DNA from 3 places in the Pseudomonas hefeiensis genome. Region 3 is predicted to be linked to each of the others. Evidence: predicted binding sites of a transcription regulator. Region 3 holds the regulator's gene; each other region holds the start of a gene.
What was found. Region 3 encodes FliA, which starts transcription of late flagellar genes. Its sites were predicted from a motif close to CTAAAGTTTNNNNNNNNNNNGCCGNTAA; they were not measured.
Positions count from the first base shown of each region.

Region 1 (4,742 bases), 1.3 Mb from region 3:
TTTCCAGGCGCCCGGAACCGGTGTAACTCTGTTCGCCGCAGTCTGGATACGGGTCCATCTTGTATTGAGTGCCGGGCACGGGTTGGCTTTGTTTTGGAAAGGGTGGGGTAGGGTAGTCAGCCATGACATTCTCCATGCTGGATGTGTAGTCGATGGAGGGTGGACTGTGGGCCTTCAGGCAGAGTTCGGTCGGATTCTGCGCCCGGTCGATGAGCGTGATGCGAGGCGTTTTGTCAATCGAGAATCAGCATCGGCTAATGTTGGACGAATGCAGATAGGGAGTAGGGCATATGTTCAGTCACATACAGATCGGCGCGCGGGATCTACCAGCAATGGTCGCTTTTTATGATGCCGTGCTGGGTTGCCTGGGGTTGGTGCGCCTGCCCAGCGAAAACGACTCGGGCCCGCCGGGAGAAGGCTGGCATCAACCCGGCAAGCGTTGGCCTCAGGTGTTCGTGCAACTGCCGTTCAATGGTTTGCCCGCGACCTGGGGCAATGGCATGCAAGTGAGTTTTGCCGCCGATTCACCGCAAACCGTGCATGCCGCCTGGGCGAAGGCCATCGCCCTGGGCGGCACCGACGAAGGCCCGCCAGGCCCGCGCCCCCAGTACTCGGAAGGGTATTTCGGGGCGTATTGTCGGGATCCGGAGGGGAACAAGTTGTGCTTTGTTTATGCGCCGGATATGGATGAGTAGCTGAGCACCCAGTTTCTGGAGTGGACCTATTTGTGGCGAGGGGATTTATCCCCCGCTGGGCTGCGCAGCAGCCCTAAAACGGATCACTCGGTGTGTCAGGCTAGTCTCATAGGCTTTTCATTGGGGCTGCTGCGCAGCCCAGCGGGGGATAAATCCCCTCGCCACAGATGAGTTCAAGTCACCTGGAGAGATCAGCCCCTAGCCTTCAGGCTACGCTCCATCCGCGCAATCCCTTCCTCGAGCAGCGCCCGTGGGCAGCCGAAGTTCAAGCGCACGAACTGCCCGGCATCGTCGCCAAAATCCAGTCCGGCGCTCAGGCCTACCCTGGCTTCTTTCAGGAAGAAGCCCTGCGGGTCGTCCAACCCCAGGCCCGAGCAATCCAGCCAGGCCAGGTAAGTGCCCTGGGGCACGGTCATGGTGATGCCTGGCAGGCGGGTCTTCACGGCGTCGACCAGGTAGTCGCGGTTGGCTTGCAGGTAGGTCTTCAATTCTTCCAGCCACGGGCCAGCTTCGCTGTACGCCGCGCGGGTCGCTTCAAGGCCCAAGGCGTTGACGCTATCCACCATGCCGGCCCGCGCGCTGTTGACCCGCTCGCGCACCTTGGCGTTTTGAATGATGGCGAATGAAGTTTTCAGCCCGGCAATGTTGTAGGCCTTGCTGGCCGACATCAGGGTGATGGTGCGCTCGGCAATCTCCGGGCTGAGGGTGGCGGTGGGGATGTGCACACGACCGTCAAAGCACAGCTCGGCATGAATTTCGTCAGAGATGATCCAGGCATTCTGTTCCAGGCAGATATCTGCCACAGCCTTGAGTTCTTCCCGGGCAAACACCTTGCCCAACGGGTTGTGAGGGTTACTCAGCAACAGCGCACCGCCACCCTGCAACGCGTCACGCAGCGCGGCCAGGGGCGTGTGGAATTCGCCGCTGAGCGGGTTGAACGGCAGTTCAACTTTGTTCAGTTGCCAGTGAGCGGGGGCATTACGCAGCGGCGGGTAATTGGGCACCTGTACCACAACATTCTGCCCAGGCTCCACCAAGGCGTGCAGCGCCATGTTGAACCCTGGTTCGACACCTGGCAAAAATACGATTTGCAGGGGTTCGACGCGCCAGGCGTACTTGTTCCAGAGGTCCGCAACGATGGCGGCGCGCAGTGAGTCCTGGGCCACGCTGTAGCCGAGCATCGGGTGTTCGAGGCGTTTGTATAGCGCGTTGATGACCACCGGCGGAGCAGGGAAGTCCATATCAGCCACCCACATGGGCAACACATCGGCGGGGTAGCGACTCCACTTGGTGCTACCGGTACCGTGGCGCTCCAATACCGTGTCGAAATCGAAAGTCATGGTGGTTCCATCAGGTCTGGGATTGAGATGGCAAACATCATAAAGCAAAGATCATTGAAAAAAGGTAGATGGCGTAGTGCCACTAATCAATGGTAATCAGCTACAGTTCCATTCCGACACGCCGATAAGGCCTGTGACCAGCATTGGTAACGGACCCTCCAAGCCCCCGAAAAGGACAGCCCCCATGACATCGCCCGTGCGCTTTAACGATCACTACCGTAAAGCTGATCGCATCATGCTGGGGCTGCTCTGGCTCACTTTTGCCTACTCTCTGTGCCTGGCCTTCCTGCACTCCACCTTCAGCCAGGCGCTGTTGGTGGGGGCGACGACCTGCCTGCTGACCACCGTGCTTTATCGCGGCCTGGCCGGCACCCGCGCCATGCGTTGTGTCATCGCCGTGGCGTTAATGGTCATGGCGGCTTTGCACATCAACCAGACCCGTGGCGTGATCGAGTTTCACTTCGGGATTTTCGTACTGCTGGCGGTGCTGACGTTCTACCGCGACTGGCTGCCAATCGTCGTGGCCGCCGCAACCATCGCCATTCACCACGTCAGTTTTCACTGGCTTCAGCATCAGGGCTATCCGGTGTTCGTCATGGCGAGCCACGGCGGCTGGAGCATGATCTTCCTCCATGCATTTTATGTCGTGGTGGAAAGCCTGATCCTGATTTACCTGGCAAACCAAACCCTCGCAGACGCCACCGACAACCAGGAGGTGCTCGACAAAGTGCTGGCCGCCGCCACGCAGTTGAGCAGCGGTGCCGATACCCATCGAGTCCAGGGTGCCAAAATCTCCTCGGGCGAACGTTTTGACCATTTCCTCCAGCAGGTGACCAATCTGGTAGACGGCGTGGTACGCGATACCCGCAACCTTTCGGACCTGGGCCGGGACTTGTCCCAAGTCGGCCAGACGCTGGAAGACGGCGCCAGGCATCAACTGGATGAAGTGGCACAGATGAGCGGCGCGATCGGCCATCTGGTCCAGGCCATGGACAACATTGCAGGGCATGTCGACCAGACCCTGCAACGCTCCGGCCAGGCCAGCGAACAGGTCAACCGAGGGCGCAGCACCGTTGACCAGACCCGCGAGGAAATTGTCGAACTGGCAGGGCGCCTCAACCTGACCAACGAAACCGTGCAAGGCCTGGCCGAGCAGGCGCAACAGATCGGCCAGGTGCTGGACGTGATCAACAGCATCGCCGAACAAACCAACCTGCTGGCTCTCAACGCCGCCATTGAGGCCGCCCGGGCCGGAGAACAGGGGCGCGGGTTTGCGGTGGTGGCGGACGAAGTACGAACGCTGTCGCAAAAGACCTCGGCATCGACCACAGAAATCCAACAAATCATCGCCAAGCTGCAACAGGGCAGCCGCCAGGCCGCCACTGCCATGCAAGACAGCCGCGACGGGGTGGAACGTTGCGTATCCGCCAGCCAACTCGCCTCGCAACTGCTACATGCGGTGGTGGAGGACATCGCGGTGATCAACCACTTCAACGACCTGATTGCCAGCACCACCCAGGAACAGTCCGAGGCCTCGATGGGCATCAATGAGCGCTTGCAAAGTGTCCAGGCCGTGGCAGAGCGCAACGCCGATAACATCGGAATTCTGACTCGCAGCAGCCAGTGCCTGCCGCCGTTGGCGGAACGGTTGCAGGTGTTGGGGCAGGCGTTTCATGGCAAAGGTGGGACAGCCTGAGCGGCGGGATCTGCCGTAACGACAGCGCTTACATACCGGTAGAAAACGCCGGAGGATGTTCGAGCGCCAGCCGTATCTCGCGAAACGCAACTTCATACTGGCAGAGCATGCGCAACACCCAATCAGCCCGGCCCCGAATGCGATTGTCGTCTTCGTGGACCGGCTCCTGGCCGTTAAGCAATGACTCCACATGCCGAATGATCAGCTGTTCAGGCAAGTACGTGATCCGACAATTCTTGTAGCTCGACGCACGTAACTCTGCGATGGGATAGGCGCCGCCAAGTCCAGCCGAGACGCCCACCAACAGCGCGGGCTTGTGCCCGAGTTCATTGATCCCCGCATAGAGGAAGAAGTTCTTCAGCGCGGGGCAGGCCATGCCATTCCACTCCGGGCTGATCACGATCAGTGCCGTCGCTTTGGCAAGAATCGACTGTTGGGTACGCCACACCTCATCGTGGTCTTTTTCCGGCCAAAGCGGCAGTCGGCAGGCGGCCAGGTCAATCAAGTCGCTGGCGTCACACAGGTTGAGATCCGTCAGTCGCTGGCGCAGATAGCGCGCTACTTTGAGTGACTGACTGTCCCCTCGGTTGGAGCCCGCCAGCACAACGATGTGGCGACTCATTGCGTCACCTCCGGTCGTGCGCTGGTCTTGGGCGCGGTACGGCGTGAGCGCACGAGGGGCCAGAACAATTCCTCTTGCCAACTGATCGGTGACAGATGCTCGATTCCGTAGGCCGGCGGGCGTCGACGTGTGATCTTTGCCGTGCCGAACAGCACATCCCATAGAAACAACAGGTTGCCGAAGTTGCCTTTGTAATGAGTGACTCCGTCGTCGGCCGTCAAGCCATGGTGGGCAGAGTGCGTGGACGGGGTGGAAATTATCCGTTCCAGAAGCCAGACCAGAGGCCGCAATACGCGAATGCCGTAAAGCTTGTCATCCCACGCAACGCTGCTGTGTGCGGCGAAAATCACAGTCATCTTGATGATCAGGTACACGTAGTAGACCGGTGC
Region 1 is NZ_CP117449.1:3,288,430-3,293,171, forward strand. It holds gene PSH57_RS14515 (SDR family oxidoreductase) at 1-124, opposite strand, end outside; gene PSH57_RS14520 (VOC family protein) at 291-695, shown strand; gene PSH57_RS14525 (MalY/PatB family protein) at 887-2,035, opposite strand; gene PSH57_RS14530 (methyl-accepting chemotaxis protein) at 2,220-3,731, shown strand; gene PSH57_RS14535 (NADPH-dependent FMN reductase) at 3,760-4,353, opposite strand; gene PSH57_RS14540 (sterol desaturase family protein) at 4,350-4,742, opposite strand, start outside.
Region 1: a site for FliA is predicted at 2,136-2,163, ahead of PSH57_RS14530 (methyl-accepting chemotaxis protein). Genes of this name have one in related genera too.

Region 2 (4,742 bases), 1.6 Mb from region 3:
CGCGGTGCTGCTCTGCTCCTGGGTGGCGGTGGTGATCGCCGCAAATTGCTGGCCGGCCGAACGGCTTTGCTCGTCGATGCGCGCCAAGGCCGAGGCCACGTTGGCATTGCGCGACAAGCCTTCTTGCATCAACAAGTTGCCTTTTTCCATCGTGCTGATGGCGTTACCGGTTTCCTGCTGGATGCTGTTGATCATGCCGGAAATTTCGTCAGTGGCCTCACGGGTACGAGACGCCAGGCTACGGACTTCGTCAGCCACCACGGCAAAACCCCGGCCCTGTTCGCCCGCACGGGCGGCTTCGATGGCAGCGTTGAGCGCCAGCAGGTTGGTCTGCTCAGCGATCGAAGTGATGACACCGACGATGCCGCCGATTTCCTGGGACCGCTGGCCCAAGGTGTTGATGACCGTAGCGGTGCTGTTCAGGGCGCCAGCAATTTGCTCCAGCGACGAGGACGCTTCATCCATCGACGTACGACCGATGCGGGTTTGCTGGGCATTATCCTGGGCCAGACGCTCGGTGTTACCCATGTTATCGGCGATGTTCAACGAGGTAGCGCTGAATTCTTCCACTGCGCCGGCCATGCTGGTGATTTCGCCGGACTGCTGCTCCATCCCCTCATACGCCCCACTGGACAATCCGGACAGGGCCTGCGCGCGGCTGTTGACCTCTTGAGAGGCCTTGCGGATATGTTCGACCATGGTCGACAAGGCCTGGCTCATCTGGTTGAAGGCACGAGCCAGTTGACCGATTTCGTCGTGGCTCGACACGTTCAGACGCACGCTCAGGTCGCCGGCGCCCAGCGCCTCGGCCTGGCGCACCAGATCGCCCAGCGGTGCCAGTTTGCTGCGCAGTAGCCACACCGCCGAGCCAACGGCCAACAACATCGCCAGCAAGCTGCCGATAGCCAGTTGTGTACCGACACTCCAAGTCACGGCGCGAATCTCGGCTTTCGGCATGCTCGCCACCACCGCCCACGGACCGTCCTCGAACGGCACGGCGACGCTGTAAAAGTCTTCGGCGGTATCGCTCCAGAACGCACCTTTGCCCGGCTTCTTGACCAGCTCCTTGATGGTCGTGGTCGCCTTCTCCAGCGCCTGCACACCCGCTGGAGGAACCAACCATTTGTTTTGTTCATCCAGCACGGCCAGCGAACCGGTCTGACCGATACGGAAGCGCTTGAGGTTCTCGAACTGGGCGTTCTGTGCGTCGGTGTAATCGAATCCCACATACAACACGGCAATGATCTTACCGCTGCTATCGCGTACGGGTGTGTACTGCGACATGTAGAAGCGCCCGAAAAGCAGGGCGCGACCAATGTAGCTCTGCCCACTCATCACCGGGGCATAAGCCGGGCCGGCACGGTCGAGCAAGGTACCGATCGCCCGCGTACCATCCTGCTTGGTCAACGAAGTGCTCACGCGAATGAAATCATCGCCGCTGCGCACAAACACCGTCGCCACCCCGGCGGTTGTCTGCTTGAAGTCATCAACTTCCTTGAAGTTGTTGTTCAGCACTTCGCTGCCCAGCCTCAGGCTTGGAGCCTGCACGCCTGCTACCGCGACCGGCTCGTCCGGGTGCACGCTCAGGCCCACGCTGAAGCGCTTATCGAATAGCCCGCTCAATCGCTGCGTGCTTTCACGCAGGGTGCCATGGAAGGTATTGAGCTGGTCGGCCATCAGGCGCGCTTCGCTGGCCAGGTGTTCTTCACGGGTCGCGAGGTTGGCGGAGTCCAGCGAGCGCAAGGCAAAGACGGTGCTGCCGGAGATCACGATCGCCAGTATCACGGCAAGGGCGAGGCCCAGCTGTGAGGCGATTCGGGCACGAGGTTGAGACATGACGGCTCCTGGCCAAGTGACCGGATCATCCTGATCACGTCGCACACTCGGCAATTTTATTCGGGTGATGTGTAGGCAGTCCCTTTCTAATACGAAAGTACTACTTCCACACATTCGGCGGCGAAACCGAATACTTGAGCGGTTTGGAAGGAATAATGCCGGGTGGCTGGCACGCAAGCTTCAACGATTCAGCCAAGACGCTTTACGTCGGGCAATTGCATGGCCTTGACTTCACTCTGGAGAAAATCGCTCAAACGGCGCAAACGTTCACCTCCTGGCCGGGTTTTCGGCCAGACGAGGTAATAGTGCTCGCCGCTGGCGACGGCGGTAGGCCATGGCAGGCTCAAGCGCCCCTGGGCCACGTCCTCGGCCACCATCAACAGATCCCCCATGGACACGCCGTAGCCGCGCGCGGCTGCGATCATGCCCAGCTCCAGCGTATCGAACACCTGCCCGCCCTTGAGCGAGACCTGATCGGACAAGCCCATGCGCAAAAGCCAGTTGCGCCAGTCACGACGGTCCGGCGTGGGGTGCAGCAGTTCTGCGCTGGCCAACCGCGCCACATCCCAGGGCTGGTCGTTCAGCAGGTTCGGCGCACCTACCGGGATCAGTTCCTCGGGAAACAGCAAACTGGCCTCCCAGTCGGTAGGAAAATGCCCATTGCCCAGTAATACCGCGCAATCGAAAGGTTCGGTGTTGAAGTCCACCGAATCGACGTCCATCCAGGCACTGGTCAGTTGCACCTCATTGCCGGGTTGCAGATGCCGGAAGCGACTCAGGCGCGCCAACAGCCAGCGCATGGTCAGTGTGGACGGCGCCTTCATGCGCAGGATGCCATCTTCGCCATGCAAGGTATGACAAGCCCGTTCCAGCGCCATGAACCCCTCACGCACGCCCGGCAGCAGCAACCGCGCCGCTTCGGTCAACTGCAGGTTACGGCCACTGCGCTGGAACAGCCGACAGGCAAAGTGCTCTTCGAGTGTACGAATATGCCGGCTGACGGCACTTTGAGTAATCGACAGTTCTTCGGCGGCCCGGGTGAACGAGCTGTATCGCGCTGCCGCTTCGAATGCCCGCAACGCATAAAGAGGAGGGAGACGACGAGACATCGGGAAAGCTCCTATGGCGATATTACGCACCCTATCAGAAAGCTCTCAGCATGAGTTTTAATCATGCCAGTGATCGCTTTTATCCTTTTGTGCAAATCGCTGAGAGCGCCGAGAATCGCCGTTTTACAGCCTTGTTTGAACATGGAGTGTGATGATCATGCGGCATCCGGTGCGAATCGAACTGTGGGCTATCCTGCGGCTGGCAGGGCCGTTGATTGCCTCGCAGTTGGCGCACATGCTGATGGTCCTGACCGACACCCTGATGATGGCGCGCCTGAGCCCCGAAGCATTGGCCGGCGGCGGGCTCGGGGCAGCGACCTATTCGTTCGTCTCGATTTTCTGCATCGGGGTGATCGCCGCGGTGGGCACGCTGGTGGCGATCCGTCAGGGCGCCGGAGATGTCGAAGGCGCCACCCGACTGACTCAAGCCGGGTTGTGGCTGGCCTGGTTGATGGCGTTGGTGGCCGGACTCCTGCTGTGGAACCTCAAGCCGGTACTGTTGCTGTTCGGCCAGACCGAAACCAACGTCCTCGCTGCCGGCCAGTTCCTGCTGGTGCTGCCATTCGCCCTGCCCGGCTATCTGAGCTTCATGGCCTTGCGCGGCTTCACCAGCGCCATCGGCCGGGCCACGCCAGTGATGGTGATCAGTCTCGGCGGCACGGTGGCTAATTTCCTGCTCAATTACGCGCTGATCACCGGCATGTTCGGCCTGCCAAAATTGGGCCTGATGGGGATCGGCCTGGTCACGGCCATCGTCGCCAACTGCATGGCACTGGCGCTGGCCTGGCATATTCACCGACATCAAGCCTACCGCGCTTATCCGTTGCTCAATGGTCTGTCGCGACCCAATCGTCAGTACCTCAAGGAACTGTGGCGCCTGGGCCTGCCAATTGGCGGGACTTACGCGGTGGAAGTCGGGCTGTTCGCGTTCGCCGCGCTGTGCATCGGCACCATGGGCAGCACGCCATTGGCGGCGCACCAGATCGCTCTGCAGATTGTCTCGGTGGCGTTCATGGTCCCGGCGGGGATGTCGTATGCGATCACCATGCGCATCGGCCAGCACTACGGCGCCGGGCAACTGCTGATGGCGCGGCTGGCCGGTCGGGTCGGAATTGGCTTCGGCGCAGCGGTCATGCTGGCGTTCGCCATGGTGTTCTGGCTGTTGCCACACCCGTTGATCGGCTTGTTCCTGGACCACGACGACCCGGCGTTTCGCGGGGTGATCGACCTGGCGGTGAGCCTGTTGGCGGTAGCGGCGTGGTTCGAACTGTTCGACGGCGCGCAAACCATTGCCATGGGCTGCATCCGAGGGCTCAAGGACGCCAAGACCACCTTCCTGGTGGGCCTGGGTTGTTATTGGCTGATTGGTGCACCGGCGGCATGGTGGATGGCCTTTCACCTGAACTGGGGGCCGACCGGCGTCTGGTGGGGCCTGGCCCTGGGACTGGCCTGCGCGGCGGTGAGCCTGACGCTGGCATTCGAGTGGAAGATGAAGCGGATGATCCGCAGTGAGCCTGGGCTCCGGCGTTTCGAAAGCATCCAGGCCGAATGAGACTCCCTATGTGGGAGCGAGCAAGCCCGCTCCCACAAGGGGTTGTGTTAGACCACGAGGACCTGCGTCGACTGGCTGCCGTCAAGCGTCAAGTATTCAACCAACTCAGGCAACGGCAACGGCTTGCTGATCAAAAAACCCTGCACCTGATCGCAACCGTAACTTCGCAGCAAATCCAGTTGCTCCCGGGTTTCCACACCTTCGGCCACTACTTCCAGGTTGAGGTTGTGGGCCAGGTTGATCAT
Region 2 is NZ_CP117449.1:6,214,505-6,219,246, forward strand. It holds gene PSH57_RS28140 (methyl-accepting chemotaxis protein) at 1-1,836, opposite strand, end outside; gene PSH57_RS28145 (LysR substrate-binding domain-containing protein) at 2,025-2,945, opposite strand; gene PSH57_RS28150 (NorM family multidrug efflux MATE transporter) at 3,103-4,497, shown strand; gene PSH57_RS28155 (putative bifunctional diguanylate cyclase/phosphodiesterase) at 4,545-4,742, opposite strand, start outside.
Region 2: a site for FliA is predicted at 1,948-1,975, ahead of PSH57_RS28140 (methyl-accepting chemotaxis protein). Genes of this name have one in related genera too.

Region 3 (4,742 bases):
ATCGGAGTTGTCGCCCGCCGCTTTCGGGGCGACCGGGGTCGCCGCCGGAACGGCCGCATCGGGGGCAAACTGGCCCTTACCGTGAAGCTGATCGAGCAGCGATTCGAACTCGGCGTCGGTAATTTCGTCGCTGGCGGCGGCATCGGTGGCTGGCGCGACCGGGGCAGCAGGCGCGGCCGGAGCCTGGGCTTGGGCCTTGACGGCGTTCAGAGAGTCCAGCAGTTGTTCGAATTCGTTATCAGTGATGTCGCCGGACTCCTCGGCGACCGGCTCCTCAACCACTGCTGCGGCTGCCGGTGCGGCTTCGTCAGCCGACTGCGGCTCGGCCAGGCGCGCCAGAGCGGCGAGCAGCTCAGGCGTAGCAGCGGTGATCGGTGAGCGCTCGCGCACTTCGCTGAACATGCTGTTGACCGCGTCCAGCGCTTCGAGCACCACGTCCATCAATTCCGAGTCAACGCGACGCTCACCCTTGCGCAGGATGTCGAACACGTTCTCGGCAATATGACAGCACTCCACCAGCTCATTGAGCTGGAGGAAGCCGGCGCCTCCTTTTACAGTGTGGAAACCGCGAAAAATTGCATTGAGCAGATCCGCATCATCTGGTCGGCTTTCCAGCTCGACCAATTGCTCGGACAGTTGCTCTAGAATCTCGCCGGCCTCAACCAGGAAATCCTGAAGGATCTCTTCATCGGCGCCGAAGCTCATTAATGGCTGCTCCTAAAACAGGGCTAAAACTCAGAATCCAAGGCTGGACAGCAAATCGTCCACATCGTCCTGACCGGACATAACGTCTTCTCTTTTATCGGCATGAATTTGCGGACCTTCACCCTGAGAGAGATGTTTTTGTGGATCTTTTTCCGCAAGCATCGCTTCACGGTCGTGTTCGATGCCTGCAAAGCGGTCGACCTGGCTGGCCATCAACACCAGTTTGAGCAGATTGCTTTCCACTTCGGTGACCAGTTGGGTCACCCGTTTGATCACCTGGCCGGTCAGGTCTTGATAGTCCTGAGCCAGCAGAATGTCGTTGAGGTTGCTCGCCACGGCGCGGTTCTCGGTGCTACTGCGCGTCAGGAAACCGTCGACCCGACGGGCCAGCTCCCGAAACTCTTCAGCACCGACTTCGCGCCGCATGAAACGGCCCCAGTCGGTGCTCAAGGCCTGGGCTTCATCACTCAGGCCATTGACCAGCGGCGTTGCGCTCTCCACCAGGTCCATGGTGCGGTTGGCCGCGGCCTCGGTCAGCTTGACCACATAACCCAGACGCTCGGTCGCGTCGGTGATCTGCGAGACCTCCTCGGCCTGCGGCATATTCGGATCGATCTGAAAATTGACAATCGCGCTGTGCAGTTCACGCGTGAGCTTGCCCACTTCCTGATACAGACCGCGGTCACGGGTCTGGTTGAGCTCATGGATCATTTGAACCGCATCGCCAAAGCGGCCTTTTTCAAGGCTGTCGACCAGTTCGCGGGCATGTTTTTTCAGGGTCGATTCAAAGTCGCCCATTGAAGATTCGTTATCCATAGCTCCCCCGTGGCGCCGTTAACCGATGCGTTCGAAGATTTTTTCGATCTTCTCTTTCAACGCCTGGGCCGTGAAGGGTTTGACCACGTAGCCGTTCACACCGGCCTGGGCCGCTTCGATGATCTGCTCGCGCTTGGCTTCGGCAGTGACCATCAGCACCGGAAGGTGCTTGAGTTTTTCGTCGGCGCGCACATGGCGCAGCAAGTCGATACCGGTCATGCCGGGCATGTTCCAGTCAGTCACCAGAAAGTCGATGCTTCCGCTGTTGAGAACCGGAATGGCAGTGGTGCCATCGTCGGCCTCGACAGTGTTGGTGAACCCAAGGTCACGCAACAGGTTTTTTATGATCCGCCGCATCGTTGAGAAGTCATCAACGATGAGGATTTTCATGTTCTTGTCCAATTCGACCTCCAAGCAGTCTTAAACGCGCCCAGCACCTGAACGCGCCATTTCAATCAATCCGGCACAACACTCGACAACGGTCTGGAGCACAACGGATGGAGACTGGCGCAGCGCAAGCCATGCCAATCCCGTTCGCAGTGTCCCCACACTGCCTGTCAGCGCGCTCGCCACTCCCCCAAACGCCCCCGCAAACGGGCCGCGCACTGGCTGTGTAACTGGCTGACCCGCGATTCGCTGACCCCCAGGACCTCACCGATTTCCTTGAGGTTCAGCTCTTCGTCGTAGTACAGCGCCAAGACCAGTCGCTCACGCTCCGGCAAATTGGCAATCGCATCCGCCAGCGCGCTCTGGAAACGCTCATCTTCCAGATCACGCGATGGCTCCATGTGAGCACTCGCGCCATCCTCGTGCAGCCCTTCGTGTTCGCCGTCCTGCAACAGGTCGTCGAAACTGAACAGGCGGCTGCCCAAGGTATCGTTCAAAATCCCGTAATAATCATCGAGACTCAATTGGAGTTCGGCCGCAACCTCGTGATCTTTAGCGTCACGCCCGGTTTTAGCTTCAATGGCGCGAATTGCGTCACTGACCATGCGGGTATTGCGATGCACCGAACGCGGCGCCCAATCACCCTTGCGGACTTCATCGAGCATCGCCCCGCGAATGCGGATACCTGCATAGGTCTCGAAACTGGCGCCCTTGCTCGCGTCGTATTTGTTCGACACTTCGAGCAGGCCGATCATGCCCGCCTGGATCAGGTCTTCGACCTGGACACTGGCCGGCAAACGCGCCAGCAAGTGATAGGCGATACGCTTGACCAAAGGCGCGTAACGCTCGATCAGTTCGTATTGGGCGTCCCGTGCCGATTTCTTGTAGAGATGGTTGTAACCGCTGGCTGTCATAACACGGGCCCTGCTGTTTGTTGCACGAGACGCTCGACGAAAAACTCCAGATGCCCGCGCGGGTTGGCCGGCAGCGGCCAGGTATCGACCTTCTGGGCGATTGCCTTGAACGCCAGCGCGCATTTGGAACGTGGAAAGGCTTCATAAACGGCACGTTGCTTCTGGACAGCCTTGCGTACGCTTTCGTCGTAGGGCACAGCGCCGACGTATTGTAGGGCGACATCCAGGAAGCGATCCGTGACCTTCGTCAACTTGGCGAACAGGTTGCGTCCTTCCTGGGGGCTCTGGGCCATGTTGGCCAGGACGCGGAAGCGGTTCATGCCGTAGTCGCGATTCAATAGCTTGATCAGGGCATAGGCGTCGGTGATGGACGTCGGTTCGTCGCAAACCACCAGGAGCACTTCCTGGGCAGCGCGTACGAAACTGACGACCGAATCACCGATACCGGCTGCGGTGTCGATCACCAGCACATCAAGGTTGTCACCGATGTCGCTGAAGGCCTGGATCAGGCCGGCGTGCTGGGCCGGGGTCAGGTGAACCATGCTCTGGGTACCGGACGCCGCGGGCACGATGCGGATTCCGCCCGGCCCCTGCAGCAGCACGTCGCGCAGTTCGCAGCGGCCCTCTATCACGTCCGCCAGCGTGCGCTTGGGTGTGAGCCCCAGCAGCACATCGACGTTCGCCAGGCCCAGGTCGGCGTCCAGCAGCATGACCCGTCGGCCAAGCTCTGCCAGAGCCAGGGACAAGTTCACTGACACGTTAGTCTTGCCGACGCCACCTTTGCCGCCGGTCACCGCGATCACCTGTACGGGATGCATGCTGCCCATGTTCGTTCTTTACCTTGTCTTACTTAGACGGAGGCCACATTACTGGCTGCGCGCTCGCATGAAGGAACAATGCATGGCAGACCATCGATGTAGGTACAAAAAATATTCATGATTACCTCAGCCGACCTGCTTGGTCGGGCTGTGGTAGATGTCAGCGAACATATCAGCCATGGCTTCTTCGCTGGGTTCTTCCTGCATTTGCACACTCACGGCACGACTGACCAGTTGATGACGGCGCGGCAGATGCAAATCATCCGGGATCCGCGGCCCGTCGGTCAGGTAGGCCACCGGTAAATCATGACCGATGGCCAGGCTCAACACCTCGCCCAGGCTTGCCGTTTCATCCAGCTTAGTCAGGATGCAGCCGGCCAGCCCGCAGCGTTTGTAGCTGTGGTATGCGGCGGTTAGAACCTGTTTCTGGCTGGTGGTTGCCAACACGAGATAATTTTTTGACCGGATACCGCGCCCGGCCAGGCTTTCGAGCTGCATGCGCAGGGCCGGATCGCTGGCTTGCAGGCCGGCGGTATCAATCAGTACGACGCGCTTGCGCAGCAGTGGTTCCAGCGCCTGGGCCAGGGACTTGGCCCGGATCCACATGGGTCACCGACACATTGAGGATCCGACCCAGGGTCTTGAGTTGTTCCTGGGCACCGATACGGAAGCTGTCCATGCTCACCAGGGCGATGCTCTGAGCGCCGTACTTGAGTACATAACGCGCTGCGAGCTTGGCCAGGGTGGTGGTCTTGCCCATGCCGGCCGGGCCGACCATGGCAATGACTCCACCTTCTTCGAGGGGCTCGACTTCCGGTGTGGCGATCATCCGCGCCAGGTGCGCCAGCAACATGCGCCAGGCCTGGCGAGGTTCTTCGATATCGTTGATCAGCGCCAGCAGGTCGCGGGACAACGGGCCGGACAGACCGATGCGTTGCAGGCGACGCCACAGGGTTAGCCTGGGCCGGACGGTTGCCTTGCAACTGGTTCCAGGCCAGGGAGCCGAGCTGAACTTCCATCAGTTCACGCAGGCTGTTGAGTTCGAAGCGCATTGAGTCCAAGGCACGCGGGTCGACGCCACCGCCTGACGCTACCTGGGTCG
Region 3 is NZ_CP117449.1:4,633,036-4,637,777, forward strand. It holds gene PSH57_RS20750 (chemotaxis protein CheA) at 1-705, opposite strand, end outside; gene PSH57_RS20755 (protein phosphatase CheZ) at 736-1,521, opposite strand; gene PSH57_RS20760 (chemotaxis response regulator CheY) at 1,540-1,911, opposite strand; gene fliA (RNA polymerase sigma factor FliA) at 2,079-2,822, opposite strand; gene fleN (flagellar synthesis regulator FleN) at 2,819-3,649, opposite strand; partial or broken gene flhF (flagellar biosynthesis protein FlhF) at 3,767-4,742, opposite strand, start outside.